DNA from 3 places in the Erwinia sp. genome. Region 1 is predicted to be linked to each of the others. Evidence: riboswitches for the same ligand, from Rfam matches in the RefSeq annotation. Region 1 holds a riboswitch; each other region holds the start of a gene.
The links. A riboswitch is a leader RNA that binds a small molecule or an ion and turns the genes downstream of it on or off. The one in region 1 is predicted to bind thiamine pyrophosphate.
Positions count from the first base shown of each region.

Region 2: another riboswitch for thiamine pyrophosphate. It lies ahead of thiB (thiamine ABC transporter substrate binding subunit); the one in region 1 lies ahead of thiC (phosphomethylpyrimidine synthase ThiC).
Region 3: another riboswitch for thiamine pyrophosphate. It lies ahead of thiM (hydroxyethylthiazole kinase); the one in region 1 lies ahead of thiC (phosphomethylpyrimidine synthase ThiC).

Region 1 is NZ_DALZCD010000030.1:1,914-16,417, forward strand. Features, by position in the region: gene rpoC (DNA-directed RNA polymerase subunit beta') at 1-4,014, shown strand, start outside; gene RTK32_RS04000 (DUF1127 domain-containing protein) at 4,133-4,408, opposite strand; gene RTK32_RS04005 (PLP-dependent aminotransferase family protein) at 4,492-5,931, shown strand; gene RTK32_RS04010 (capsular polysaccharide synthesis protein) at 6,340-7,368, shown strand; gene thiH (2-iminoacetate synthase ThiH) at 7,365-8,486, opposite strand; gene RTK32_RS04020 (thiazole synthase) at 8,483-9,259, opposite strand; gene thiS (sulfur carrier protein ThiS) at 9,261-9,461, opposite strand; gene RTK32_RS04030 (HesA/MoeB/ThiF family protein) at 9,445-10,206, opposite strand; gene thiE (thiamine phosphate synthase) at 10,199-10,843, opposite strand; gene thiC (phosphomethylpyrimidine synthase ThiC) at 10,840-12,774, opposite strand; TPP riboswitch at 12,850-12,950, opposite strand; gene rsd (sigma D regulator) at 13,040-13,543, opposite strand; gene nudC (NAD(+) diphosphatase) at 13,618-14,391, shown strand; gene hemE (uroporphyrinogen decarboxylase) at 14,431-14,504, shown strand, end outside.
Region 2 is NZ_DALZCD010000248.1:527-6,315, reverse strand. Features, by position in the region: partial or broken gene thiP (thiamine/thiamine pyrophosphate ABC transporter permease) at 1-1,144, opposite strand, end outside; gene thiB (thiamine ABC transporter substrate binding subunit) at 1,120-2,106, opposite strand; TPP riboswitch at 2,146-2,244, opposite strand; gene sgrR (HTH-type transcriptional regulator SgrR) at 2,280-3,941, opposite strand; gene RTK32_RS17180 (sugar efflux transporter) at 4,187-5,365, shown strand; gene leuD (3-isopropylmalate dehydratase small subunit) at 5,421-5,789, opposite strand, start outside.
Region 3 is NZ_DALZCD010000006.1:16,460-22,248, forward strand. Features, by position in the region: gene metG (methionine--tRNA ligase) at 1-32, opposite strand, end outside; gene apbC (iron-sulfur cluster carrier protein ApbC) at 194-1,300, shown strand; gene RTK32_RS01075 (GNAT family N-acetyltransferase) at 1,513-1,935, opposite strand; gene RTK32_RS01080 (hypothetical protein) at 1,932-2,192, opposite strand; gene RTK32_RS01085 (hypothetical protein) at 2,313-2,483, opposite strand; TPP riboswitch at 2,746-2,842, shown strand; gene thiM (hydroxyethylthiazole kinase) at 2,875-3,660, shown strand; gene thiD (bifunctional hydroxymethylpyrimidine kinase/phosphomethylpyrimidine kinase) at 3,657-4,454, shown strand; gene RTK32_RS01100 (GntR family transcriptional regulator) at 4,648-5,334, opposite strand; gene RTK32_RS01105 (mannitol dehydrogenase family protein) at 5,436-5,789, opposite strand, start outside.

The DNA.
Region 1 (14,504 bases):
TGCCTGTGCGGTAAGTACAAGCGTTTAAAACATCGCGGTGTGATCTGTGAGAAGTGTGGCGTTGAAGTTACACAGACCAAGGTTCGTCGTGAGCGTATGGGCCACATCGAGCTGGCTTCGCCTACTGCGCACATCTGGTTCCTGAAATCGCTGCCATCGCGCATCGGTTTGCTGCTGGATATGCCACTGCGCGACATCGAACGCGTGCTGTACTTCGAATCTTATGTGGTTGTTGAAGGCGGCATGACCAACCTTGAGCGCCGTCAGATCCTGACTGAAGAGCAGTATCTGGACGCGCTGGAAGAGTTCGGTGACGAATTCGACGCCAAGATGGGTGCGGAAGCGGTTCAGGCCCTGTTGAAAAACATGGATCTGGAGCAGGAATGCGAGCAGCTGCGTGAAGAGCTGAACGAAACCAATTCCGAAACCAAGCGCAAAAAGCTGACCAAGCGTATCAAGCTGCTGGAAGCGTTCGTTCAGTCTGGTAACAAGCCAGAGTGGATGATCCTGACAGTGCTGCCTGTACTGCCACCGGATCTTCGTCCGCTGGTACCGCTGGACGGCGGTCGTTTCGCAACGTCGGATCTGAACGATCTGTATCGTCGCGTGATCAACCGTAACAACCGTCTGAAGCGCCTGCTGGATCTGGCCGCGCCTGACATCATCGTACGTAACGAAAAGCGTATGCTGCAGGAAGCGGTCGATGCGCTGCTGGATAACGGCCGTCGCGGTCGTGCGATTACCGGTTCCAACAAGCGTCCTCTGAAATCTTTGGCCGATATGATCAAAGGTAAGCAGGGTCGTTTCCGTCAGAACCTGCTGGGTAAACGTGTCGACTACTCTGGTCGTTCCGTTATCACCGTAGGTCCATACCTTCGTCTGCACCAGTGTGGTCTGCCGAAGAAAATGGCGCTGGAGCTGTTCAAACCGTTTATCTACGGCAAGCTGGAGCTGCGTGGTCTTGCTACCACCATCAAAGCCGCCAAGAAAATGGTTGAGCGTGAAGAAGCTGTCGTCTGGGATATCCTGGACGAAGTGATCCGCGAACACCCGGTCTTGCTGAACCGTGCACCAACACTGCACCGTCTGGGTATCCAGGCTTTTGAGCCAGTCCTGATCGAAGGTAAAGCTATCCAGCTGCACCCGCTGGTCTGTGCGGCTTATAACGCCGACTTCGATGGTGACCAGATGGCTGTCCACGTACCGCTGACGCTGGAAGCCCAGCTGGAAGCGCGTGCGCTGATGATGTCTACCAACAACATCCTGTCACCTGCGAACGGCGAGCCAATCATCGTTCCTTCTCAGGACGTTGTACTGGGTCTGTACTACATGACCCGCGACTGTGTTAACGCCAAAGGCGAAGGCATGGTGCTGACCGGTCCAAAAGAAGCCGAGCGTATTTATCGCGCTGGCCTGGCGTCTCTGCACGCTCGCGTGAAGGTGCGTATCACCGAGCACGAGAAAAACGAGCAGGGCGAATGGACGTCGAAAACCAGCATCATCGATACCACAGTGGGTCGTGCGATTCTGTGGATGATCGTGCCGAAAGGCCTGCCTTACTCTATCGTCAACCAGGCGCTGGGTAAGAAAGCGATCTCCAAGATGCTGAACACCTGTTACCGCATCCTGGGCCTGAAGCCAACGGTCATCTTTGCTGACCAGACGATGTACACCGGTTTTGCCTATGCGGCACGTTCTGGTGCGTCTGTAGGTATCGACGACATGGTGATCCCGGAGAAAAAAGTCGAGATCATCAGCGAAGCGGAAACCGAAGTTGCCGAGATCCAGGAGCAGTTCCAGTCTGGTCTGGTTACCGCGGGCGAACGCTACAACAAAGTGATCGATATCTGGGCTGCGGCCAACGAACGCGTTGCGAAAGCGATGATGGAAAACCTCTCTACCGAAGTCGTCATTAACCGTGACGGTGAAGAAGAGCGCCAGGTTTCCTTCAACAGCATCTTTATGATGGCCGACTCCGGTGCTCGTGGTTCTGCTGCGCAGATCCGTCAGCTGGCCGGTATGCGTGGCCTGATGGCTAAGCCAGATGGCTCCATCATCGAGACGCCAATTACCGCGAACTTCCGTGAAGGTCTGAACGTACTCCAGTACTTCATCTCGACCCACGGTGCTCGTAAAGGTCTTGCGGATACCGCACTGAAAACCGCGAACTCCGGTTACCTGACTCGTCGTCTGGTAGACGTAGCGCAGGATCTGGTGGTGACCGAGGACGACTGTGGCACGCACGAAGGCATCATGATGACTCCGGTTATCGAAGGTGGCGACGTGAAAGAACCGCTGCGCGAACGCGTACTGGGTCGTGTTACCGCAGAAGACGTGCTGAAGCCGGGTACGGCCGACATCCTGCTGCCACGCAACACCCTGCTGCACGAACAGCAGTGTGACCTGTTGGAAGAGCACTCTGTCGACAGCCTGAAAGTCCGCTCCGTAGTAAGTTGTGAAACTGACTTCGGCGTGTGCGCCCACTGTTATGGACGCGATCTGGCACGTGGTCACATCATCAACAAAGGTGAGGCCATCGGCGTTATCGCAGCACAGTCCATCGGTGAGCCGGGTACACAGCTGACCATGCGTACGTTCCACATCGGTGGTGCGGCATCGCGTGCGGCTGCTGAATCCAGCATTCAGGTGAAGAACAAAGGTACCATTAAACTCTCTAACGCCAAGTCGGTAACCAACTCCGCAGGCAAACTGGTTATCACCTCGCGTAATACCGAGCTGAAAATGATCGATGAATTCGGTCGTACCAAAGAGAGCTATAAGGTGCCTTATGGTTCTACCATGGCGAAAGGCGACGGTGAGCAGGTTGCAGCGGGCGAGACCGTAGCAAACTGGGATCCACATACCATGCCGGTTATCACCGAAGTGAGCGGTTTCGTTCGCTTTACCGACATGATCGACGGCCAGACCATTACCCGCCAGACGGATGACCTGACCGGTCTGTCTTCTCTGGTGATCCTGGACAGCGCAGAGCGTACGTCCGGCGGTAAAGATCTGCGTCCTGCGCTGAAAATCGTTGATGCCAACGGCAATGATGTGATGATCCCAGGCTCCGATATGCCTGCTCAGTACTTCCTGCCGGGTAAAGCGATTGTGCAGCTGGAAGATGGCGTGAAAATCAGCTCGGGTGATACCCTGGCTCGTGTTCCGCAGGAATCCGGCGGTACCAAGGACATCACGGGTGGTCTGCCACGCGTTGCTGACCTGTTCGAAGCGCGTCGTCCGAAAGAGCCAGCAATCCTGGCGGAGATCAGCGGTATTATCTCCTTCGGTAAAGAGACCAAAGGCAAGCGTCGTCTGGTGATCACACCGGTTGACGGTAGCGATCCGTACGAAGAGATGATTCCGAAATGGCGTCAGCTGAACGTGTTCGAAGGTGAACGCGTAGAGCGCGGTGACGTGGTTTCCGATGGCCCGGAATCACCACATGACATTCTGCGTCTGCGTGGCGTGCATGCGGTGACCCGTTATATCACTAACGAAGTGCAGGAAGTTTACCGCCTGCAGGGCGTTAAGATTAACGATAAGCACATCGAAGTCATCGTTCGTCAGATGTTGCGTAAAGCAACCATCGCAAGTGCAGGCAGCTCCGACTTCCTGGACGGTGAGCAGGTTGAAGTTTCACGCGTTAAGATTTCTAACCGTGAACTGGAAAACAACGGCAAAATCGCAGCGACCTATATGCGCGATCTGCTGGGTATCACCAAAGCGTCACTGGCGACCGAATCCTTCATCTCGGCCGCTTCCTTCCAGGAAACGACGCGCGTACTGACCGAAGCAGCCGTTGCGGGCAAACGCGATGAACTGCGCGGCCTGAAAGAGAACGTAATCGTGGGTCGTCTGATCCCAGCCGGTACCGGTTACGCTTATCATCAGGATCGTATGCGCCGTAAAGCAGCAGGCGAAGCGCCTGTTGTTCCTCAGGTCACGGCCGACGAAGCGTCTGCCAGCCTGGCGGAACTGCTGAACGCAGGTCTGGGCGGCAACGACGATTAATCGTCTTTCTCGCTGACCCTAAAAACCCCACCTCGGTGGGGTTTTTTTATGCCTGAAACAAGATGATGTGTAGGTCAGGTAAGGTATCACCGTAAGAAAGCCGCTTCGAATAGCTGACTTACCTGTATCGCTTAATATCATCGCTGGTTAGCCCAATATCTCTTAGCTGTGCATCGCTCAACCGTGCTAATGCTTTGCGGCTGCGTGCCTGCTGTCGCCAGGCCAGCCAGAGCCGCCGCGGTAACCTGAACATCAGTACAAAGGGCGACGCTCTGAAAGGCTGCCCGCCTCTGTTTTCGTTAAATTCCATCCCCGTCTCCTCATTTCGCTGTACAACTATTCTGCGCGGCGGCCGGACAGGGATACAGATGCAATAATCACTTTTATTTAACATACAAACTGCGCGATAGTAGGTCTGAATGGTGTTTTGCCTGCGGATCTGTACTGGTTTCCCCTGTGAAAAGGAAAGTGAAAGCGATGACACGTTATGAGCATCTGGCTAATTTACTGGCACAGCGTATTAATCAGGGGCTTTATCTGTGCGGAGAACGTCTGCCGTCGGTCAGGGCGCTGAGCAAAGAGCATGGCGTCAGTATCAGCACTGTTCAGCAGGCTTACTATCTGCTGGAAGAGCAGCAGCTGATTACGCCTCAGCCTCGTTCCGGTTATTTCGTGACGCCGCATCAATCCGTACATCCTCTGCCTGCGCTGACGCGGCCGGTTCAGCAGCCTGTAGACATCACGCAGTGGGAAGCGGTGCTGCAGCAGCTTAGTACCCGGCAGGAACAGGGAATACTGCAGCTGGGGAGCGGTACGCCTAACCTGATACAGTCGACCCTGAAACCGCTGTGGAAAATTATCGGTCGTCTCGCCCAGCAACAGGACAGCAGGCTGCTGGAGTATGACAATATTTACGGCATGCCCGAGCTGCGCGAGCAGGTGGCCCGTCTGGCTATCGACAGCGGCTGCCAGCTCACGCCAGAAGAAATTGTTGTCACCAACGGCTGCCATGAAGCTTTATCGGTAGCGATTCGCGCCGTTTGTCAGGCGGGCGATATTGTGGCGGTAGAGTCGCCCACCTATCACGGTATTATGCAGACGCTGCGCGGCTTTGGCGTAAAGGTGATTGAGATTCCGACCGATTCGCAGACGGGCATCAGCCTGGAAGCGCTGGAGCTGGCGTTGGAGCAATGGCCTGTTAAAGCGGTAATTGTGGTACCCAACTGTAACAATTCGCTGGGCTTTATTATGCCGGAGCGACGTAAGCGTGCCTTGCTGGCACTGGCACAGCGCTTTGATATCGCCATTATTGAGGACGATGTCTATGGCGAACTGGCCTGGGAGTACCCGCGGCCGCCGACGATAAAATCCTTCGACAGTGATGGCCGCGTGCTGCTCTGCAGCTCGTTTTCCAAAACGCTCGGACCCGGGCTACGCGTAGGCTGGGTCGTGCCGGGCCGTTATCTGGACCGTGTGCTGCATATGAAATATATCGTCACCGGTTCGGGTGTGCAGCACACGCAGCTCGCGGCCGCGGAGTTTGTCCGGCAGGGCTACTATCCTGCCCATCTCCGCCGTATGAGGCAGTACTACCGGCGTAACCTGGATATATTTACCGCTGCCGTCTTACAGTATTTCCCCTGCGGCATCTGCGTTACGCGTCCGCAAGGCGGCTATCTCCTGTGGATTGAGCTACCGGAAGCCGTGGATACGGTAAAGCTGAGTAAGCAGATGCGCGATGAGAGCGTGCAGATCGCTGTTGGGTCGCTGCTTTCCGCCTCGGGCAAATATCAAAACTGTTTGCGCCTTAATTACGGCCTGCCTTTTACGGCAGAGACGGAAAGAGCGTTGGTCACGCTGGGATCCGCCATTGAACAGGCTTTCGAGGCGGCGCTTCCCGGTATCGTTGCGGAGTGAGGGGCAGGCCCGAGAGGAAAAAATTAACGGGCTTGGGCGCGGCTTCTTACAACGCCAACAGCGATTCTATTTATCTTGCCAGCGCCAGTCATAACCAGAGTTGATTTGTGGAACACGCTTCGGGTATTTATTGTCCTTTTCTATTTTTACGTTAAAAAATAGAAGGTAAGGAAAGGCTAATTAATTATTTATAGGAATTTTCAGGGGTACGGTAGTCGCATTTATATTATATATATTTTTTTGATTTGTATTCTTTTCCTGAGCTTTCTCTTAAATGCATTCAGGCTCTGCGCTTAATATTGAGATGTCTATCCCATCTTGTTAAATTAATATAAATTCCCGCTGCCGGCCACGCGGCGCACTTCCCTGTCGTCGCTCAGCACTGTCAGCCAGCTGCTGTGAGGTATTATGAATAAAAATAAGATAAAGGCCATGGTGCGCCCGGCCATGAAAAATGCGGTTTCGCTACGTCTGCGTGTTGAAAAAGCCTTACTGAAAAGAAAAAAATTAGCGGAATATAATCCTGCTCTGGAACAGGATATGGATATTATTGTTCATAACAGAATATCCGGTGACATTCCTGAAAGGGTCTGGATGTTTTGGGCAGGCTCAACATTGCCGAAAGAAATTCAGAGTTTCGTTGATAAGGTCTCGCGTGAGAACCCTGAATGGTCGGTCACGGTGGTCAATGACGCGAATCTGTCGCACTATCTGCCCGACCTGGTCTTTACACGTCAGGATATGTTGGTGGCGCACAGAAGCGACGTTATTCGTCTGGAGTTGCTGTATAAATACGGTGGCGTTTGGATGGATGCCAGCGTGATACTGAACCGTACGCTGGATGAGTTTCTGGCAGTTAACGGCAATCAGCGTTATGACATGGTCGCGTTTTATCGCGATGTCTCCACTGTCGATCGGCGCTATCCGGTGATTGAAACCTGGTTTATGGCCGCACCGAAAAAGAACTCGTTTATTGCCAGCTGGCTAAGCTATTTCCGTCCTATTCTCACCCTGGGCGCGGAAGAAATGTTTAAACAACTTCAGCAGCTGCCCAATTATCAGGAGCTGGTGCAGAAAATCACCGACCCGCAATATCTTATCCTGAATATTACGCAGCAGCAGGCGCTGCGCGAATATAATGATTACAATTTTTATTTAAGAAAGTGCGAGGCTAATGCGCTTTATTATCAGCGCCTGGTGAGCTGGGATGCCGTACAGCTTAGCCGTATGCTGATGATCGATCGTTTGCCCGACGTTTTGCCGCCTATCGTCAAGCTGACCGGACTGGATCGGAAATATCTCAGCACCAACTTACGTTATGGTGCGGTAAATAAGGACAGTTTACTGGGGCAGGTGCTGTTTGCGGATGTGCCCGACAGGCTGCCGAATGTGCCAGACATGCCGATGCCCGGCATGTCCGGCAGTGCAGGCGCTTAGGCTCTTCCCAGCCAGCTGTCCCAGTCTTTCCAGACGGGCTGCATGCCGGCGCGAATCAGCGCTTCGGCAACCTGCTGCGGAGGGCGATTATCGTGCGGTGAGAATTGTTCCAACTCGCTTTGCCCGTCGGCATAGCCGCCGGGCTGCGTTTTTGAAAAAGCACTCACCGTATTGATCGCCAGCGGTACCACTTTGTCACGGAACTGCGGCGATTCGCGCGTTGACAGCGACTGCTCCACTTCCGGTGCAAACAGGCGAAACGCGCAGATAACCTGTACCAGCTGGGCTTCATCCATGATTGAGGCAGGCTGAATGCCGCCGGCACAAGGCCGCAGGCGAGGAAAAGCCACTGAATAGCGGCTTTGCCAGTAGGTTTTTTGAAGCCACAGCAGATGTTCCGCCATCATATAGCAGTCGGTGCGCCAGCTGTCGGAAAGGCCGATAAGCGCACCCAGCCCAATCTTATCAATACCCGCGCGCCCTAATCTGTCCGGCGTTTCCAGCCGGAAGAAAAAATCCTGCTTATTGCCTTTGAGATGATGCTGACCGTATACCGTCGGATGATAAGTTTCCTGATAGACCAGCACGCCATCCAGGCCCAGCTTTTTCAGTTCCGCGTAGTCCTGCTGGCCCAGCGGCTGGACTTCCATCATCAGCGAGCTGAAATGCGCGCGAATAGCAGGCAGATGGCGCCGGAAATAGTCCATGCCGACTTTCGCCTGGTGTTCGCCAGTGACCAGCAACAGTTGATCGAATCCCATCGCCCTGATCGCCAGACACTCGCGTTCTATCTCCTGTGCATCCAACGTTTTACGCTTGATACGATTGCTCATTGAGAAGCCGCAATAGGTACAATCGTTAGCACAAAGATTGGAGAGGTAAAGCGGAACGAAAAGGTTAACAGCGTGCCCAAAGCGCTGGCGTGTCAGTCGCTGTGCCTGACGAGCCATGGGTTCCAGCCAGGCTTGCGCGGCAGGTGACAACAGCGCCATCAGCTCCTCGCGGCCTACCACAGGGGCATTGAGCGCCCGTACCACGTCTGCGGAAGTTTTGCTGTTGATACGCAGGCGAATATCGTCCCAGTCCAGCTGCTCCCATTGCGCGACAAAGCTTTTCATAAGGTCGCTCCGCTTTGCAAAAAGCTGGTCAGCGGGCTGGTGGCGACGGCCTGCTGCTGACGGCTTCCCAGTCCACTCTGCCGCGCCAGCTCGCCCGCTTCTACGGCCAGGCGGAAGGCGCGCGCCATCTGAACAGGGTCGCGGGCGGAAGCCATAGCGGTATTCACCAGTACCGCATCGGCACCCATTTCCAGTGCTTCGCTGGCATGACTGGGCGCGCCAATGCCGGCATCAATCACCACGGGAACGCTGGCCTGTTCGATAATGATGGCCAGTAAATCACGTGTTTTCAGTCCCTGATTGCTACCAATCGGTGCGCCAAGCGGCATGACCGCGGCACAGCCCGCTTCCTCAAGCCTTTTACACAACACTGGATCGGCATGGCAGTAGGGCAGAACGGTAAAGCCTTCTCGTACCAGCGTCTCCGCCGCCCTGAGCGTTTCTACGGCATCGGGCAGCAGATAACGGGCATCAGGATGGATTTCCAGCTTCACCCAGTGCGTGCCCAGGGCCTCCCGCGCCAGGCGGGCGGCAAAAATGGCTTCTTCGGCGGTTTTCGCGCCTGAAGTATTGGGAAGAAGCTGCACGCCCAGCTGGCGTAAAGGCGCCAGAATACCGTCATCACCCCCACGTAAATCTACGCGCTTCATTGCCATCGTCACCAGCTGCGTACCGGACGCCTGCAGGGCACTGAGCATAACCGCAGGACTGGAAAATTTACCGGTGCCGGTAAACAGGCGCGAAGAAAAGGTCTTATCAGCAATTTGTAGCATATCAGCCTCCGGCGATGGCCTGGAAAATAACCAGACTGTCGCCTTCCTGTAAAAGATAGTCAGGCCAGCGGTCTCGCGGCACAATCCGCTGATTCACGGCCAGTGCGGTGCCGGAGGGGCTATGGCAAAGCTGCTCCAGCAAGACGGTCAGGGTCAGCGGCGCGGCAAAAACGTGTGGCTCATCATTAATGATGATGTTCACGAGGGCCTCCGCATACCGGGCAGCCTGGGTTGCGCTCCAGTTCAAGCGTGCGCCAGGCCTGCGTTTTACCATCAAACAGCCGCAGCTTACCGTCCAGCGCCGACGGCTGACCGGCCAGCATCTTCAACGCTTCCAGCGCCTGAAGCGTGCCCATCACGCCGACGACCGGCCCGAGCACGCCTGCGGTACGGCAGTTGCGCTGCGGCTCCGTTTCATCAGGCCACAGGCAGCAATAGCAACCCTGATGGAAAGGCGGGGCGAGCACCATTATCTGACCGCTGAAGCCCACCGCACTGGCGCTGATTAGCGGCGTGCTGGCTGTCACACAGGCAGCATTAACGGCGTGACGCGTCTGCATATTGTCACTACAGTCCAGAACCAGATCGGCAGACTGCACCTCTTCCTGCAGCGTAACGGCATCCATGCGCTGCTCAAGCGCTATGAACTCAACCTGAGGGTTCAGCGCCTGTAAACGATCCTTCGCCAGGACCGCCTTTGGCTGGCCTGTATCGCTGCTGCGGTAAAGGATTTGGCGCTGCAAATTACTGATATGCAGCTTATCGTCATCAGCCAGCAGCAGTTTGCCCACGCCCGCAGCCGCAAGATAAGCTGCGGCTGGTGAACCTAAACCCCCCAGTCCGACAATCAGCACGCTGGCCGCCAGCAGCTTTTCCTGAGCCTGTGGGCCAAACTCTTCCAGCAGCAGCTGGCGGCTGTAGCGCATAAAATCGCCGTCGCTAAGCATGGAGTGGCCCTCCGCTGCCGGCCAGTGACAGCAGCTGCGCGGTAGCGGCCTGCCAGTCGGCAGCCTGGGTAATGGCGCTGACCACGGCGATACTGCCAACGCCGGTAGCGAGTACCTCAGGCGCTCGCGCCAGCGAAATGCCGCCGATAGCAACGGTTGAGATGCCCTTGAGCCGCCCGACATGCCGCTTCAGTTCCTGAAGCCCCTGGGGGGCAGAAGGCATGACTTTTGTCCGGGTAGGGAAGACGTGTCCCAGCGCAAGATAAGAAGGGCGCTCGGCCAGCGCGCGATCCAGTTCCACATCGTCATGCGTGGATAATCCCAGGCGCAGCCCGGCACGGTGGATCGCATCCAGATCGGCACTATCCAGATCCTCCTGGCCCAAATGGATGCCATAAGCGTCATGCTTAATCGCCAGCCGCCAATAATCGTTGATAAACAGACGGGCCTGGTAGCGTTTACCCAGCGCGATAGCCGTTGCTACATCTTCTGCTACCGCGTCTTCGGGTAAATCTTTAATGCGTAGCTGGAGGGTTCGTACACCAGCTGCGAGCAGACGTTCAATCCAGACCACGCTGTCCACCACCGGATAAAGTCCCAGTCTGGCCGCCGTTGGGGGAAAAGCGGCACGGCTCATATGTTTTCCTCCGGCTTCAGTGCATCGGCAGCGTGATAAAGTTCGCCACCACGATCGCGGAACGCCTGCGACATTTCCGCCATGCCTATTGCGATCGGCTGCGCTTCCGCTTCCTGCTTTGCGGCGTACTCACGGACTTCCTGAGTGATCTTCATTGAACAGAATTTCGGGCCGCACATAGAGCAGAAATGGGCGACCTTGCCGGACTCCTGCGGCAGCGTTTCATCATGGAAAGCGCGGGCAGTATGCGGATCCAACGCCAGGTTAAACTGATCTTCCCAGCGGAATTCAAAGCGCGCTTTCGACATGGCGTTGTCACGGATCTGCGCGCCCGGATGGCCTTTGGCAAGATCGGCTGCGTGGGCAGCAATCTTGTAGGTAATCAATCCCTGCTTTACATCTTCTTTGTTCGGCAGGCCCAGGTGCTCTTTCGGCGTGACGTAGCACAGCATGGCGCAGCCAAACCAGCCAATCATCGCCGCGCCAATACCGGAAGTGAAATGGTCGTAGCCTGGCGCAATATCGGTAGTCAGCGGGCCGAGGGTATAGAAAGGCGCTTCATGGCAGTGCTCAAGCTGCTCGGTCATATTGCGTCTGATCATTTGCATCGGCACATGTCCCGGGCCTTCAATCATCACCTGCACGTCATACTCCCAGGCAATTTTTGTCAGTTCGCCCAGCGTGCGCAGCTCGGCAAACTGCGCCTCGTCATTGGCATCCTGTATCGAGCCGGGGCGCAGGCCGTCGCCCAGCGACAGCGAGACATCGTAAGCGGCACAGATCTCGCAGATATCACGAAAGCGTTCGTAGAGAAAGCTTTCACGATGATGCGACAGGCACCACTTCGCCATAATGGATCCCCCACGCGAAACGATGCCGGTCAGGCGTTTTGCCGTCATCGGCACATATCGCAGCAGCACGCCCGCATGAATAGTGAAGTAATCCACGCCTTGTTCAGCCTGCTCCAGCAGCGTGTCGCGGAACACTTCCCAGTTGAGGTTTTCCGCCACGCCGTTAACCTTTTCCAACGCCTGATAGATGGGCACCGTGCCAATCGGCACCGGACTGTTGCGCAGGATCCACTCGCGGGTTTCATGAATATTCCGCCCGGTAGAGAGGTCCATTACCGTATCCGCCCCCCAGCGCACCGACCAGACCAGCTTTTCGACTTCTTCCTCGATGGAGGAACTGACCGCAGAGTTGCCGATATTGGCGTTAATTTTCACCAGAAAATGGCGGCCGATAATCATCGGCTCCGATTCAGGATGGTTGATATTGGCCGGGATAATAGCGCGTCCGGCGGCCACCTCCTGCCGAACAAAATCGGCGGTGATGTTTTCCGGCAGCCTTGCGCCGAAGCTCTCTCCCGGATGCTGTTGCAATAGCGCTTCGCTGCGAATGCGTTCGCGGCCCATATTTTCGCGCAGTGCAATAAATTCCATTTCCGGCGTGATAATGCCCTGGCGTGCGTAGTGAAGTTGGGTGACGCGGCGGCCAGCCTGTGCGCAACGCGGACGGGGCAAATTATCAAAGCGCAGATGATCCAGTCCTGCGTCCGCCAGGCGCTGCTGCGTATAAACAGAACTCAGTTGCTCAATCGATTGCGTATCGGCACGTTCTGCAATCCAGCTTTCGCGCAGCCTGGCGATGCCGGCATGGACGTCAATAACGGCGTCGGGATCGCCATAAGGTCCGGCGGTATCGTAAACCGGTACTGGCTCGTTTTCTTCGAACAGCGGGTTTTCTTTACTGCCGCCAACAGGGGTGGGCGAGAGCTGAATTTCACGCATCGGCACGCGCAGATCGGCTCGCGATCCGGTCAGATAAATACGTTTGGAATGGGGGAAGGCGGTGCCTTGTAAAGCGGCGATAAACTGTTGGGCTTCAGCGCGCTGTTCGCGTCGGTTGGATTTCTTAACCTGGGTAGACATAGCAAGTTCCTGACTTAAGGGAAATTTGCTTGTCCGGAGTTCGGAGGAGTAAGCGCGGGGCCGATAGCCCCAACCTGGATCTTTACTCTTGTTCCCTTCGCAGGTTCTAACCTGATCAGGTTCCGCGGATCCCGAATTAACGGTCTCAGCCCCGAGGGGCACTCCGACAAGAAGACATCTGGCTTTCGCCAGGGGCAATCATCTGATTGCCTTTTCAGCATAAAGGGACGTTATGGAAAGCTCAAGAATTTAAACGGAGAACTTTTCAGGCAGGACGGGCCATTGCAGAATCATTGGCTGCGGGCTTCCCCATATACTTTTCCAGCGCCAGCTGAATGAATTTATCTTCCAGCGTGAAGCGGGCTTCCAGCGCTTCGCCGACAATCGACAGCGCCTGCTGGAATTCCAGATAGTTATCGTGATCGATGGCGTTTTCCAGGTGCGCGTCGTAAATACCCATAATCTGTTCGGTATTGGACTGTAGGGAAGGATAAATCAGCGCCGCTTTGGCCAGCTGCTCGGTTCCTTCCATTTCCTGAATAAAGCGCTCGTATGCCGTAAAGTGGCCAGTTGAGAGATAATCAACCAGGCTTTGACAGAAGTTATCCAGCGCCTCTTCGTCGAGCGTGGTCAGCGATTCTTTGTTAGGCTTCATGCCAACCATTTGATAATAAGCAACTAACAGCTGCTTGCGTGAGTGAAGGCAAAAGTCTACCAGTTCGCTGCATCCGCCTACGCGCGAGGCCAAAACTTCCAGCTGGTCAAGCATGAGTGACTCCAAAAAGTGTTATTTTAACTGTCTATCCCAATCCGGTAAGTGCGTGAAGTGAGGATGAGCAATTTATGGAACTTGAGATTTCAAGCGTAGACGCTGGCTGGTGGATTGTCAGCCACGAACAGAAAATTTGGCTGCCAAAAGGTCAATTACCGTACGGAAATGCACAAGATTTAGGCCTGGTCGGCTCGAAGGGTGCACCGATAGGGGAGTGGCAGGGTGAACCGGTAAGGCTGATTAACGAAAATCGGCCAGAAGGAATGGCATCGCTGCGACAGCTGCTCGATCAGGATCCCGCGCTGTTTCAGCTGGCGGGACGCGGTATTCAGCTGGCGGAATTTTACCGCTCGCACCAGTGGTGCGGTTACTGCGGCCATTCGATGTCTCGCAGTAAAACGGAATGGGCCTGCCTGTGCAGTCATTGCCGCCAGCGCTACTATCCGCAAATTGCGCCCTGTATCATCGTAGCTATCCGGCGTGATGATGAGATCCTGCTGGCACAGCATACCCGACACCGCAACGGCATCTACACGGTGCTGGCTGGTTTTGTTGAGGTGGGTGAAACGCTGGAGCAGACCGTGGCGCGCGAAGTCATGGAAGAGAGCGGCATCCGGGTGAAAAACCTGCGCTATGTTTCTTCGCAGCCCTGGCCTTTCCCGCAGTCCCTGATGATGGCATTTATGGCCGATTACGACAGTGGCGAGATCAACATCGATCCTAAAGAGCTGCTGGACGCTAACTGGTATCGCTTCGACGCTTTGCCGTCGCTGCCGCCAGCGGGAACGGTGGCGCGTCGACTGATAGAAGACACCGTCGCGCTCTGCCGCGCCGCTGTGGAATAACTGATATACTGTGCGTCTGAATGAAAAAGAGTCCTGAAGATGAGTGAACTGAAGAACGATCGTTATTTGCGTGCTCTGCTGCGTCAGCCGGTAGACGTTACGCCCGTGTGGAT
Region 2 (5,789 bases), on a different contig from region 1:
GGATCAGCATTCCACTCAGCTCCATCATCTGACCAGCAAAAGGCTGCTGGCGCAGGCGCAGCTCGCGGCTGCTCCACAGCAGCATGGTGGTCAGCAGCACGCAGAGCACCCCAGCGCCAAGCGCGATCCGTAGCGAGATAAAAGCCGCCTGCCAGAGCGCCGGCTGTTGCAGCACGCTGAACAGATTACTGTTTAAGCCGCTGATAACCACGGCCAACAGCGGTGGCACCACAAGCAGCAGCAGCAGCGAGACCAGCACCCCATCCAGCAGCTTCGCGACCGGGTGATCCTGGGGATCTCGCCAGCCTTGCAGAGTAGTGGTACCCGACGGTAGCGCTTTGCTCAGCCGCTGGCTCACCACCACCAGGCCCAGGCAGCAGACCATTTGCAGCATCGCCAGAAGGGCCGCGCGGCCAGGATCGTAATCAAAGTTCAGCGCCTGAAAAATCGCCAGTTCAATGGTGGTGGCCTTGGGGCCGCCACCCAGCGCCAGCACGGTGGCAAAACTGGCGAAGCAGAGCATAAAGATCAGCGAACCCACCGGTAGCAGCTGGCGTCGTAGCCAGGGCCACTCGACCAGCCGAAACTGATGCCACCCCGTGATGCCCAGCTGCGCTGCCAGCTGACGCTGTTCGGCAGGAATTTGCTCCAGCGTTTGCAGCAGCAGTCTGGCGGCCAGCGGCAGGTTGAAAAAGGCATGCGCCAGCAAAATGCCCTGCAGCCCATAAGGCGTGAAGCGGTAGTCGACGCCCAGCCAGGCACAGAGCGTTGCCAGCCATCCTGTACGGCCATAGACGCTGAGGATACCGAAAACCGCGACCAATACGGGCAGCACCAGCGTCATAGCGCAAAGGCGCAGCACGATTTCGCGGCCCGGAAAGCGGCGACGATAGAGCGCCCGCGCCAGCGGCACGGCAGGCGTAAGCGCCAGCAAAGCAGAAAGAAAGGCCTGCCAGAAGGAAAAGCGCAGCACGTGCCACAGATAGCTGTCCTGCCAGAGCGCGCGCACGCTGACCGGCGCATTGTGCCCAAGCGCGATAAAAGCGAGCAGCGCCACGGTGACCAGTAGCGTGGCAGCAAGGCAGCCGGGAACGAGGCTGCCTGAAGGTTGACGGCGGGCTAGCGGCTGACGGCGCGTTGCCATTCGCTGATCCACTGGCTGCGATGGCTGGCGACGTCCTGCGACGAGTATTGCAGCGTGGTTTTCGGCAGAGGAAGCGTATCAAAACCAGCCGGGAGCTTGCCTGCTACGGCGGGATACATCCAGTTACCCTGCGGAATAGTCTGCTGGAAAGGTTTATCCAACATAAATTGCATAAACTTCTGTGCCAGCTGTGGCTGTTTGCTGGTTTTTAGCTGTCCGGCGACCTCCACCTGAAGGTAGTGACCTTCGCTGAAATCGGCGGCGGCATACTGGGTTTTTTTCTCTTCAATAAGGTGATAAGCAGGCGAGGTGGTGTAGCTCAGCACCATATCTGCTTCGCCCTTCAGGAACAGGCCATAGGCCTCGCTCCAGCCTTTGGTTACGGTAACGGTTTTCTGTGCCAGCTTCTGCCAGGCGGCGGGGGCATCATCGCCATAGACTTTCTGCATCCACAGCAGCAGGCCCAGACCTGGCGTACTGGTACGCGGATCTTCATAAATAATCTTCAGCGGCTGGTCGCCTTCGACTAATGCCTTAAGGCTTTTTGGTGGCGTCTTCAGCCGCGTTTTGTCGTAAACAAAGGCGAACCAGCCGTAGTCATAGGGAACGAAAGTACTGTTTGTCCAGCCACCCGGTACGGTGACGCTGCGGATATCAACACCGCTGGCGGCAAACAGGCCGGTTTTTTCCGCCGCATCCAGCAGGTTGTTATCCAGCCCCAGCACCACGTCGGCCCGGCTGTTTTTTCCTTCCATACGCAGACGGTTTAATAGCGCGACACCGTCGGGCAGCGTGACGTAGCGCAGCTCACAACCACAGTTAACCTCAAAAGCTTTTTTAATAGCCGGGCCGGGCCCCCATTCGGAAGAGAAAGAATCGTAGGTGTAAACCGTCAGCACGGGTTTGGCAGCAGCGGCAGAAAGCGAGCAAAGCAGCAGCAGAGGCAGGACTTTTTTTAGCACTTGGCGTTCCTTTATGGTCAGGCGACGCGCGATCTGAGCAGGTGAAGCACTCTCAAATCCCTACGCCGGTATTAGCCGGGTCAGGTTCGACGGGTTTATCTCAGCGTCGGCTGATGCCGCGCACCCCGTTGAGAACGAGTTATTCTAATGATTTCTGTAGAGTAGCGAAAGCGTCATGATTCGGGGGGCGCAAACCAGGCGGACTTGAAATCAAACCAGCCAAGCGTGTTCATGCGCACGCCGCGCATACTGCGTTCGCCTTCCAGCAATAGCCAGTGATGGAAAAGCGGATGAAGATAGCTGTCGGCCACCTGCTGCCTGCTCCAGTCGGCCAGCGACAATTGCTGTTCGCGCCAGCGCTGTGCATCCTGCTGCCAGTCAATCGGCACGCAGTGTTGCAGCAGTGGGATTTCATATAACAGGGCAAATAGTGAAAACTCAAGCGGTAGCGTAAAGTTAGCGCTGCCCAGCCAGATATCGCTCTGTGCCTCGCCCTGATGCCAGCGGGTATAATCGACCTGCTTCGTTACCAGCGCCACGCCCTGCGCAGCCAGCAGCGGCTGGAGAAGATTAGCGATGGCCTGATGCTCAAGATGATCGCCATACCAGGTCAGCGTGAGCGAGGTCAGGCCCGCCGGTTTTTCCGGCACGTCTAAATCGCGTCGATGATGCCAGCGCGGTAGCAGTCCGTAGGCCGGAAACCAGTAACGCTGATAGCCGGTTCCGGCATGGCTCAGCAGCGCTATCGGGTTGGCGATGGCGCTAACCCAGCGACGGATCTGCTCATCACGCCCCAGGGGCGAACGCTGGTCGAACAGCAGGAAATAGCAGCCCTCCTCAAGCCGGCTTTCCTCCGATTTTTCACCCACGCTGCCGCCTTCCAGCCTGACGCCCGAATAAACCAGCTCCTCGCTGATTTCCGGCAATACCCAAATATTGACCTCATCAAGCAGTGCGCGGTAGCCGAAATAGGCATCGAAGGCTTCAATTTTCAGCTGGCTTTGCTGATTGCGTACCACGGCGTAAGGCCCGGTCCCGATGGGCTGGCGACTGAAATCGGGCATAGCAGGCCACTCTTTCGGCACGATCAGTGCGCTTACCCCCGCCAGCAGCCAGGGCAGCCAGAGGTCAGGCTGATGCAGGTGGATATCCAGCGTCCAGGGAGTAGGAGAGTGAATCTGTGCAATGTTTGCAAAAAGCGGCTGGGCCCGCGTCCGTTCCAGCGTGGCAATCACATCCGCCATTTCCATTTCGCGGCCGTGATGAAAATGCACGGCGGGCCGTAAATAAAAGCGCCAGTGCCGTGAGGAAATCGTTTGCCAGTGATGAGCGATATCCGGCTCGATTTCCCCGTTTTCCTCATTTATACGGGTCAGACCGCTGAAAATCTGCCTGGCCAGATGCGTTTCCGAGCGGCGCAGCGCGGTCGCCGGGTTCAGGTTAAGCAGAGAACGATAATAGAGCACTCGCAGGATATGTTTACCCTGACGAAAGCTCCGGCCCAGATGAGAGAGCAGCATTTGCCGCACGGTATTTTTGTCGCCAACCAGCTGCACCAGCTGATCGATACGATCCTGCTCCAGCAGGTCTTCTGCCCGCTGCTGCTGAAGCGCAAGGCCCGTATAGTGAAACGTCAGCATCGAGCGTTTGCCGCGCCCGGCCTCGGCCTGCCACGTCAGCCAGCCTGCCTCTTGCATCGCGCCAAGTAGATTGCGCATGTGGCGACGTGAACAGCTGAGCTGAAGCGCCAGACTATCGAGTGTGGTAGCCTGCGGCTGACCCTCACAGCTTTGCCAGAGCCGGATAAACTGCTGTTGTAAACGTGTCGATTGCATAAAAGGGGAACTCTTTTTGAAAAGTCGCCTGTTTTTTCTGCCCCATATTAAGCCCATACTGCTTCACGATGAAAGGGCGGGAGGCATTCTTTTGAATGGCGCGCTTTCAAGACTTTATATCTGAGTAGGGTGTATTTTCACCAGCCAGCAGGCGTCTTGCCCGCTGGCTTTTTTCATTTTGCTTTTTCTTCTATGCTTGCTGTTTGCGCCTGCATGCAGGCCTCTTTTATTGCAAGGGATGTGGTATGAAATCGCTGCTAACGCGTCGCCGTCGTCTTAACCCTGTTTACCTGGCTTTTATGGCCGTCTCTTTTATGGTGGGGATTGCGGGTGCGCTGCAGGCCCCCACGCTGAGCCTGTTTTTGACGCGCGAAGTCGGCGAACGGCCATTCTGGGTGGGGCTGTTTTATACCGTGAACGCGATTGCCGGTATTGCCGTCAGCCTGCTGCTGGCGAAACGATCGGATGACCGTGGCGATCGGCGCATGCTGATCCTGTTTTGTTGCCTGATGGCGGTAGGGAATGCGCTGTTGTTCGCCTTCAATCGTCACTACCTGACGCTGATCACTTTTGGCGTGCTGCTGTCGGCGTTGGCCAGCGTTGCCATGCCGCAAATCTTTGCGCTGGCGCGTGAATATGCGGACAGCTCCGCGCGTGAAGTTGTAATGTTCAGCTCGGTTATGCGCGCCCAGCTCTCGCTGGCATGGGTAATTGGCCCACCGCTTTCCTTTGCACTGGCGCTGAACTACGGCTTTACCACCATGTTTTCCGTAGCTGCAGGGCTGTTTGTGCTCTGCATCGCGCTGATCTGGTTTGCGCTGCCCTCTGTGGCAAGGGTTGAACAGGCGCCGGACGTGGTGATCACCCAAATCAGCGCGTGGAAAAACAGGGATGTGCGCCTGTTATTTATCGCCTCGCTGCTGATGTGGACCTGCAACACTATGTATATTATTGATATGCCTCTGTATATCAGCAGCGTGCTGGGCCTGCCGGACAGGCTTGCGGGCCTGTTGATGGGCGTGGCGGCGGGCCTGGAGATCCCGGCGATGCTGCTGGCCGGGCACTACGTTAAACGTTTCGGCAAGCGCAATATGATGCTGTTTGCCGTGGCAGCAGGCGTGCTGTTTTATCTGGGTCTGGTGCTGTTCCACACGCGGGCCGCGCTGCTGGCGCTACAGATTTTCAACGCTATTTTTATCGGCATCATCGCCGGGATTGGGATGCTCTATTTTCAGGATCTGATGCCTGGCAGACCCGGGGCGGCCACCACGCTTTTCACTAATAGCATCTCAACCGGCGTGATCCTGGCAGGCGTACTACAGGGCGCGCTGGCAGAAACATTTGGCCACTATTCGGTTTACTGGGGCGCGCTGATCCTCTCGGTGGCGGCGCTGGCGATGTCGGCTAAGGTCAAGAATGTGTGAGGGAGGGGAAGCGGCCCTGGCGAAACGTGCGTGGACCGCTTTTAACCTGCTGGCGCTAGCGTAAAAAGGCCGGCTGGCGGCGTTCATAATCGCTGATGCTGGCGTCATGCTGCAGCGTCAGGCCAATACTGTCCAGCCCGTTAAGCAGGCAGTGACGGCGGAAAGCATCAATGCTGAAAGCATAATGCTTATCGCCCGCCACCACTTCCTGTTTTTCCAAATCCACGGTAAAGCGGATGCCCGGCTCGGCGGCCACCTGTTGGAAAAGCACCTCTACGTCTTCTTCGCTTAACGTGACCAGCAGCAGCTGGTTATTAAACGAATTATTGGCAAAAATATCGGCGAAATCGCTGCCGATGATCGCCCGAATGCCGTAGTCGGTGAGTGCCCAGGGGGCATGTTCGCGCGAAGAACCGCAGCCGAA
Region 3 (5,789 bases), on a different contig from region 1:
GTTACCAATATTTTTTTCGCGACTTGAGTCATAGTGAGACTTGCTATACCTGTTTAAAATAGGGGGTTCTGATGTTACCCGAAAGGCCCGGCCTGCGTAAACAACGCCGCGCCGACCGTGCCGTTTTTTACTGCCTGCCGCCTTGCCTTATCTGATATGCTCTGAATAACGTCACAGAAAAAAAGGAGCCGGGATGATGCAACAATCCCCACATTCACCTGAAGCGCTGCGCGCGATAGTGATGGGCGTTTTAACCACGTTTGAACATCCGACGCTGCGGCGCAATCTCACCGCGTTGAAAGCGCTGCACCATTGCGCGCTGTTGGACAACACCCTGCATATTGAACTGCTGATGCCTTTCCCCTGGCACAGCGGTTTTGAAGCGCTAAAAGAGAGTGCCAGCGCGGAGCTGCTGCGGCTGACTAACGCTACGGCTATTAGCTGGAAGCTGAGCCTGGATATCGCCACGCTGAAAAGAGTGAAGAATCAGCCGGGCGTGAAGGGCGTGAAAAATGTGATTGCCGTCAGTTCCGGCAAGGGCGGCGTGGGTAAATCGAGCACCGCGGTGAATCTGGCGCTGGCGTTAATGGCCGAAGGCGCGAAAGTGGGCCTGCTGGATGCGGACATCTATGGCCCGTCGATTCCCGATATGCTCGGCACGCAAAACGAACGGCCTACTTCACCGGACGGCACGCATATGGCGCCGATTATGGCGCATGGCCTGGCAACCAACTCTATCGGCTATCTGGTGACCGATGATAACGCGATGGTGTGGCGCGGCCCGATGGCCAGTAAAGCACTCATGCAGCTTTTGAATGAAACGCTGTGGCCGGATCTGGACTACCTGATCCTGGATATGCCGCCGGGCACGGGGGATATTCAGCTGACGCTGGCGCAAAACGTGCCGGTGACCGGCGCGCTGGTGGTGACCACGCCGCAGGATATCGCGCTGATTGACGCCCGTAAGGGGATCGTCATGTTTGAAAAGGTCAGCGTGCCGGTGTTGGGCATCGTTGAGAACATGAGCGTGCACGTCTGTAGCCAGTGTGGTCATCACGAGCCGATCTTTGGGAGCGGCGGCGCGCTGGCGCTGGCCGAGCAGTACCATACGCGCCTGCTAAGTCAGCTGCCGCTGCATATTACGCTGCGGGAAGATTTGGACGACGGAATGCCGACGGTGGTACGCCGTCCCGACAGCGAATTTACCTGGCTTTATCGACAGCTTGCCGGCCAGGTCGCTGCCCAGCTTTATTGGGATGGCGAAGTGATCCCGGACGATATCGCTTTTCGCGTAGTGTGACGGCAAATTGACGGGGGACGGGCGTATAGGGCGCCCGCAAGATTGTTTGTACCCGGTATCAGCCCGTGGTTAAGCTGATAGCCAGCGGCAAAGGCAGATCGACATGTCGTTAACCCGCCCCTGCGCGAACGGTCTGTTTATCCAGCCAGCCCGCTGCAGTAAACGCCGCCGTGCTTAAATTTTTCAGTGGCCTGACGGGCTTCTCAGAGGTTTTACAACACGTAATGCAGCAGCAGATATTCTCCCTGGTCGCCTTCGCCGCTGCTGATAACCTGCCAGCCGTGACGCTGATAAAAAGCCAGCGCCCGGCTGTTTGCCTTCAGGCATTTTAATGCGCCGGTGGAGGTAAAGCCTGCCTGCACCGCGTCCAGCAGCTCGCTGCCGATGCCCTGACCCTGATACGCAGGATCGACAAATAAACTGTGCAGAAAATTGTCAGCGGGCAGCAGGGCGGCAAATCCCGTACGGTGGCCGTCGTGCTCGGCGACCAGAACGCGCTCGCCCAGCGTCGTCCGATCAAAATCCTCCAGCTGCCAGTCGCTGCCGTCGAGCCAGTGCCAGTTCGCCTTGCGTGCAGCCAAAAACAGCGTGCGCAGAAAGGGACGATCGGCTTCGATAAAGGCGCGTACCGTCATCGGTTGTCTCCCCAAACGGGCTTAACGTGCCTTTCGCTGTCGATACCCGTCCCGCGGTAGTCGTAGTCGATTTTGCCTGCTTCAAAAAGCTGATCTAACAGGCGGAAATTATCCGGCGGCGTGACGTTGCAGCGGCTGTTCAGCACGGTATCCCGAATGGTGAAGGCGCGATCGCCGCGCGCTATCTGCTGGAGATAATGCAGCATTTGCAGCGCCGCAACGCTGATGCCGTATTGTTCATTAAGCGGTCTTGTCATCTTACTTCTCGTCAGGACAGGATGGCGAACTTTATCAAAAGCCGCTAAGAGATCGGAGATTATGACGCAAAAAATCCCGACGGCAAAAGCGGCCGCCGGTAAATAATCAGAAATTCACCGTCATGCCGCCAGCCAGCAGCCAGTCGTTGGCGCCTTACTGTTGCAGCCTGCGCTGATCTTTACTGCTGTCCAGTTCAGCATGATTTGCGGCGGCGGCGGCGTCAGCGCATTAACGCCATGCCATGCCCAGCGCTCCTTACCCTGGGTAACCGCGTCTTTATGCCAGTACAACGTGCCGTTGCTCTAAGTGTCAGTGATATCGGGATCGCTGCTGGCCGCCATCGCCTGCGCGACGAAATCATCCTGAATAAAGAGGATATAGGAACGCAGGGAGTAGGGGCCCACGCCGCGTCAGAGGTCAGCACGGCCGCCAGTTTCCAGTTTTTTTCTTCATTATCGTAAACCAATCGGGCTGCCGCTGTCCCCTGCCCGCGAGGCGTTAGCGAGGCGTCCTGCGCTTGCGTAAAACGGCGCATTTCCCTATGCTGGCAAGCACTACGACTCGGGGTGCCCTTCCTTGTGAAGGCTGAGAAATACCCGTTGAACCTGAACTGGATAATGCCAGCGGAGGGAAGTCAGATGCTTTATTGCATCGCCTTCTTGATCGCCGGTTGGGAGCGCTATGATCCAACCTTCTCGCTATACGGCCAGTCCGGCCGCCTCTCTTGCCGTTTTCCGCCAGCAGTCACCGCTGGTTCACTGCCTGACTAATGACGTGGTACAAAGCCTGACGGCCAACGTGCTGCTGGCGCTGGACGCGTCGCCCGTCATGGTGACTGAACCTGTGGAAGCGGCACAATTTAGCGCCATTGCAGATGCCGTGCTGATCAACGTCGGCACGCTGACCGCTGCACGTAGCGAAGCGATGCTGGCCGCGGTGGAAGGCGCGACCGCGGCAGGCCGACCCTGGACGCTGGATCCGGTTGCCGTCGGCGCGCTGACTTTTCGCAGCGATTTTTGCCAGCGGCTGCTGGCTTATCGTCCTGCCGCCATTCGCGGCAACGCCTCTGAAATTATGGCGCTGGCCCGTCAGGCGGTTTCCGGCCGCGGCGTCGACAGCCAGCACGATCCGGCTGCTGCCCTTGAAGCCGCTATTCAGCTGGCGCAGTCCGGCGGTACGGTAGTCGTGGTTACAGGCGAAACGGACTACGTTACCGATGGACGGCGGCTGCTGGCGGTATCGGGCGGGTCTCCGCTGATGACCCGGGTGGTGGGAACGGGTTGTGCACTTTCCGCCGTAGTGGCAGCGTTTTGCGCGCTGCCGGGCGACAGGCTGCTGCATATCGCTGCCGCCTGTCGGGTAATGAGCCAGGCGGGCGAGCAGGCAGCGGCAGCGGCCAGCGGGCCGGGCACCTTTGAACCGCTGTTTCTTGATGCGCTTTACGGTCTGCACAAGGAGGCCGTATGAGAGTCAATGCCCTGACGATTGCCGGAACGGATCCCAGTGGTGGTGCCGGGATTCAGGCCGATTTGAAAACGTTTTCCGCGCTGGGGGCCTACGGCACCAGCGTCATCACCGCGCTGGTGGCACAAAATACCTGCGGTGTGCAGGCCGTCTATCCCATCGCAGCCGACTTTGTTGCGGCGCAGCTCGCCTCGGTGTTGGATGATGTACGCATCGACAGCGTGAAAATCGGCATGTTGCAGGACAGCGATATTGTGGAAGCGGTCGCTGCAGGATTGGCGACGGCAGCTATTCCCTGGCGGGTACTGGATACGGTGATGCTGGCGAAAAGCGGCGATCCGCTGCTTTCGCGGCGCGCCGTAGCGACGCTGCGGGAAAAACTGCTGCCGCAGGTGTCGATTATCACCCCGAATCTGCCGGAAGCTGCCGCGCTGCTGGATTGTTTACCGGCGCGCAACGAGCACGAAATGCTGCAGCAGGGCAGGGCGCTGCTGGCGCTTGGCTGTCAGGCGGTACTGATGAAAGGCGGCCATCTAAGCGACAGCGAAAGCCCCGACTGGCTGCTGACAGCGGAAGTGGAAGAACGTTTTACCGCGCCGCGAGTGCCCACTAAAAACACGCACGGTACGGGCTGCACGCTCTCTTCTGCTCTGGCTGCGCTGCGTCCGCGCCATGCCAGCTGGCTGACCACGATAAGCGAAGCGAAAGAGTGGCTGCAGGGTGCCTTGCTGCAGGCAGATACGCTGGAGGTGGGTAACGGTAGTGGCCCGGTGCATCATTTCTACCGCTGGTGGTAGGGCAAAAACCGAGAACAGGGTGAAAAGCGGCATCAGCATCTTGCGTTAAGGCATCACGAGCGGCCGGGTCAGCCACCCTGTTGATTTACATTAAGGCATTACAAGCAGTCGGGCAGTTACCTTGTTGATTTGCGTTAAGACACCTGTCGGAGAGGCCTGCTGACAGCCGCAACGAGGCGTCAGCGTAACAGGATTAATCCTGTTCAAACCACTCGCTGTTTTGTTCTGCAATCGGCGTGATAGAAAAAATCATCTCCTGCAAATGGCGCCGCAGTGCCTGTTCTGCGGCATCAGCGTCTTTTGCCAACAGCGCCTGCAATATTTCTTCATGCTGATGAATTAAGCTTTCCGGCGGCGAAACTTTGCTGAGGGTCAGGAAGCGCACGCGATCCATCGTTGCTTTAATATTTTCTACCGTTTCCCATGCCAGTTCACAGTTAATGCTTTGCGCGATAAGGCGATGAAACGCATCATCCAGCAGTAAAAACGCCTGACTGTCATTGCGCTCCGCGGATAATTTCTGCAGGCGCAAATTATGCTCAAGCAGGGCGAGTGCCTCTGCAGTCGCTTCCGTCGCCGCGCGTCGTATTACCGCTGTTTCAACCGCTTCGCGAATAAAACGGCCGTCAGCAACTCGACGGGCAGAGATCTTACGGACAAAAGTACCGCGTTGCGGCAGAATCTGCACCAGGCCGGCCTCGGCCAGCTTAATAAAGGCTTCCCGAACGGGCTGACGCGAGACGTCAAAACGGGCAGAAACGTCTTTTTCAGAGAGTAAGGCACCCGGCGAAATCACGCAGGTCACAATGTCCTGGCGTAGAAAACGATAGATTTGCTGATTAACGGGTTCGCTGGCGGTAATGATATAGGCAGTAGACATACGGCAATTTTCATTTCAGTAGTGCGTCGTAGAGCCTGACGCCGGAAACAGCCAGTCTAATCAGCCTGCTGCGCCAGCGCCAGTTCTTTTGCCACTCAGCGTCAGCCAACAACCTGCCTGACCGTTTCTTTTGCACCTGCTTTCAATAACAATTGATAGTAATGACTGACCTTTTGGCGGAACAGCGAGTTATCCGGGAGATCGTCACCGAAAACTGCCCGTAGCGAGAGCAGGGCAGCGACGCGTGCATCGCCTTCCTGACTATCGCTTACCCGCTGTGCCAGCTCGTCACGGAGCGGATCGTTAATGACTGTCGTTTTGCCCTGTTCATCCATGCCGCCGACAAAGCGTATCCAGCTCGCCACGCCCAGCGCCAGCAGCGTAAAATCGCTGCCGTTAGCCAGGTGCCAGCGGATACTGTCCAGCCAGCGCTGCGGCAGTTTTTGCGTGCCGTC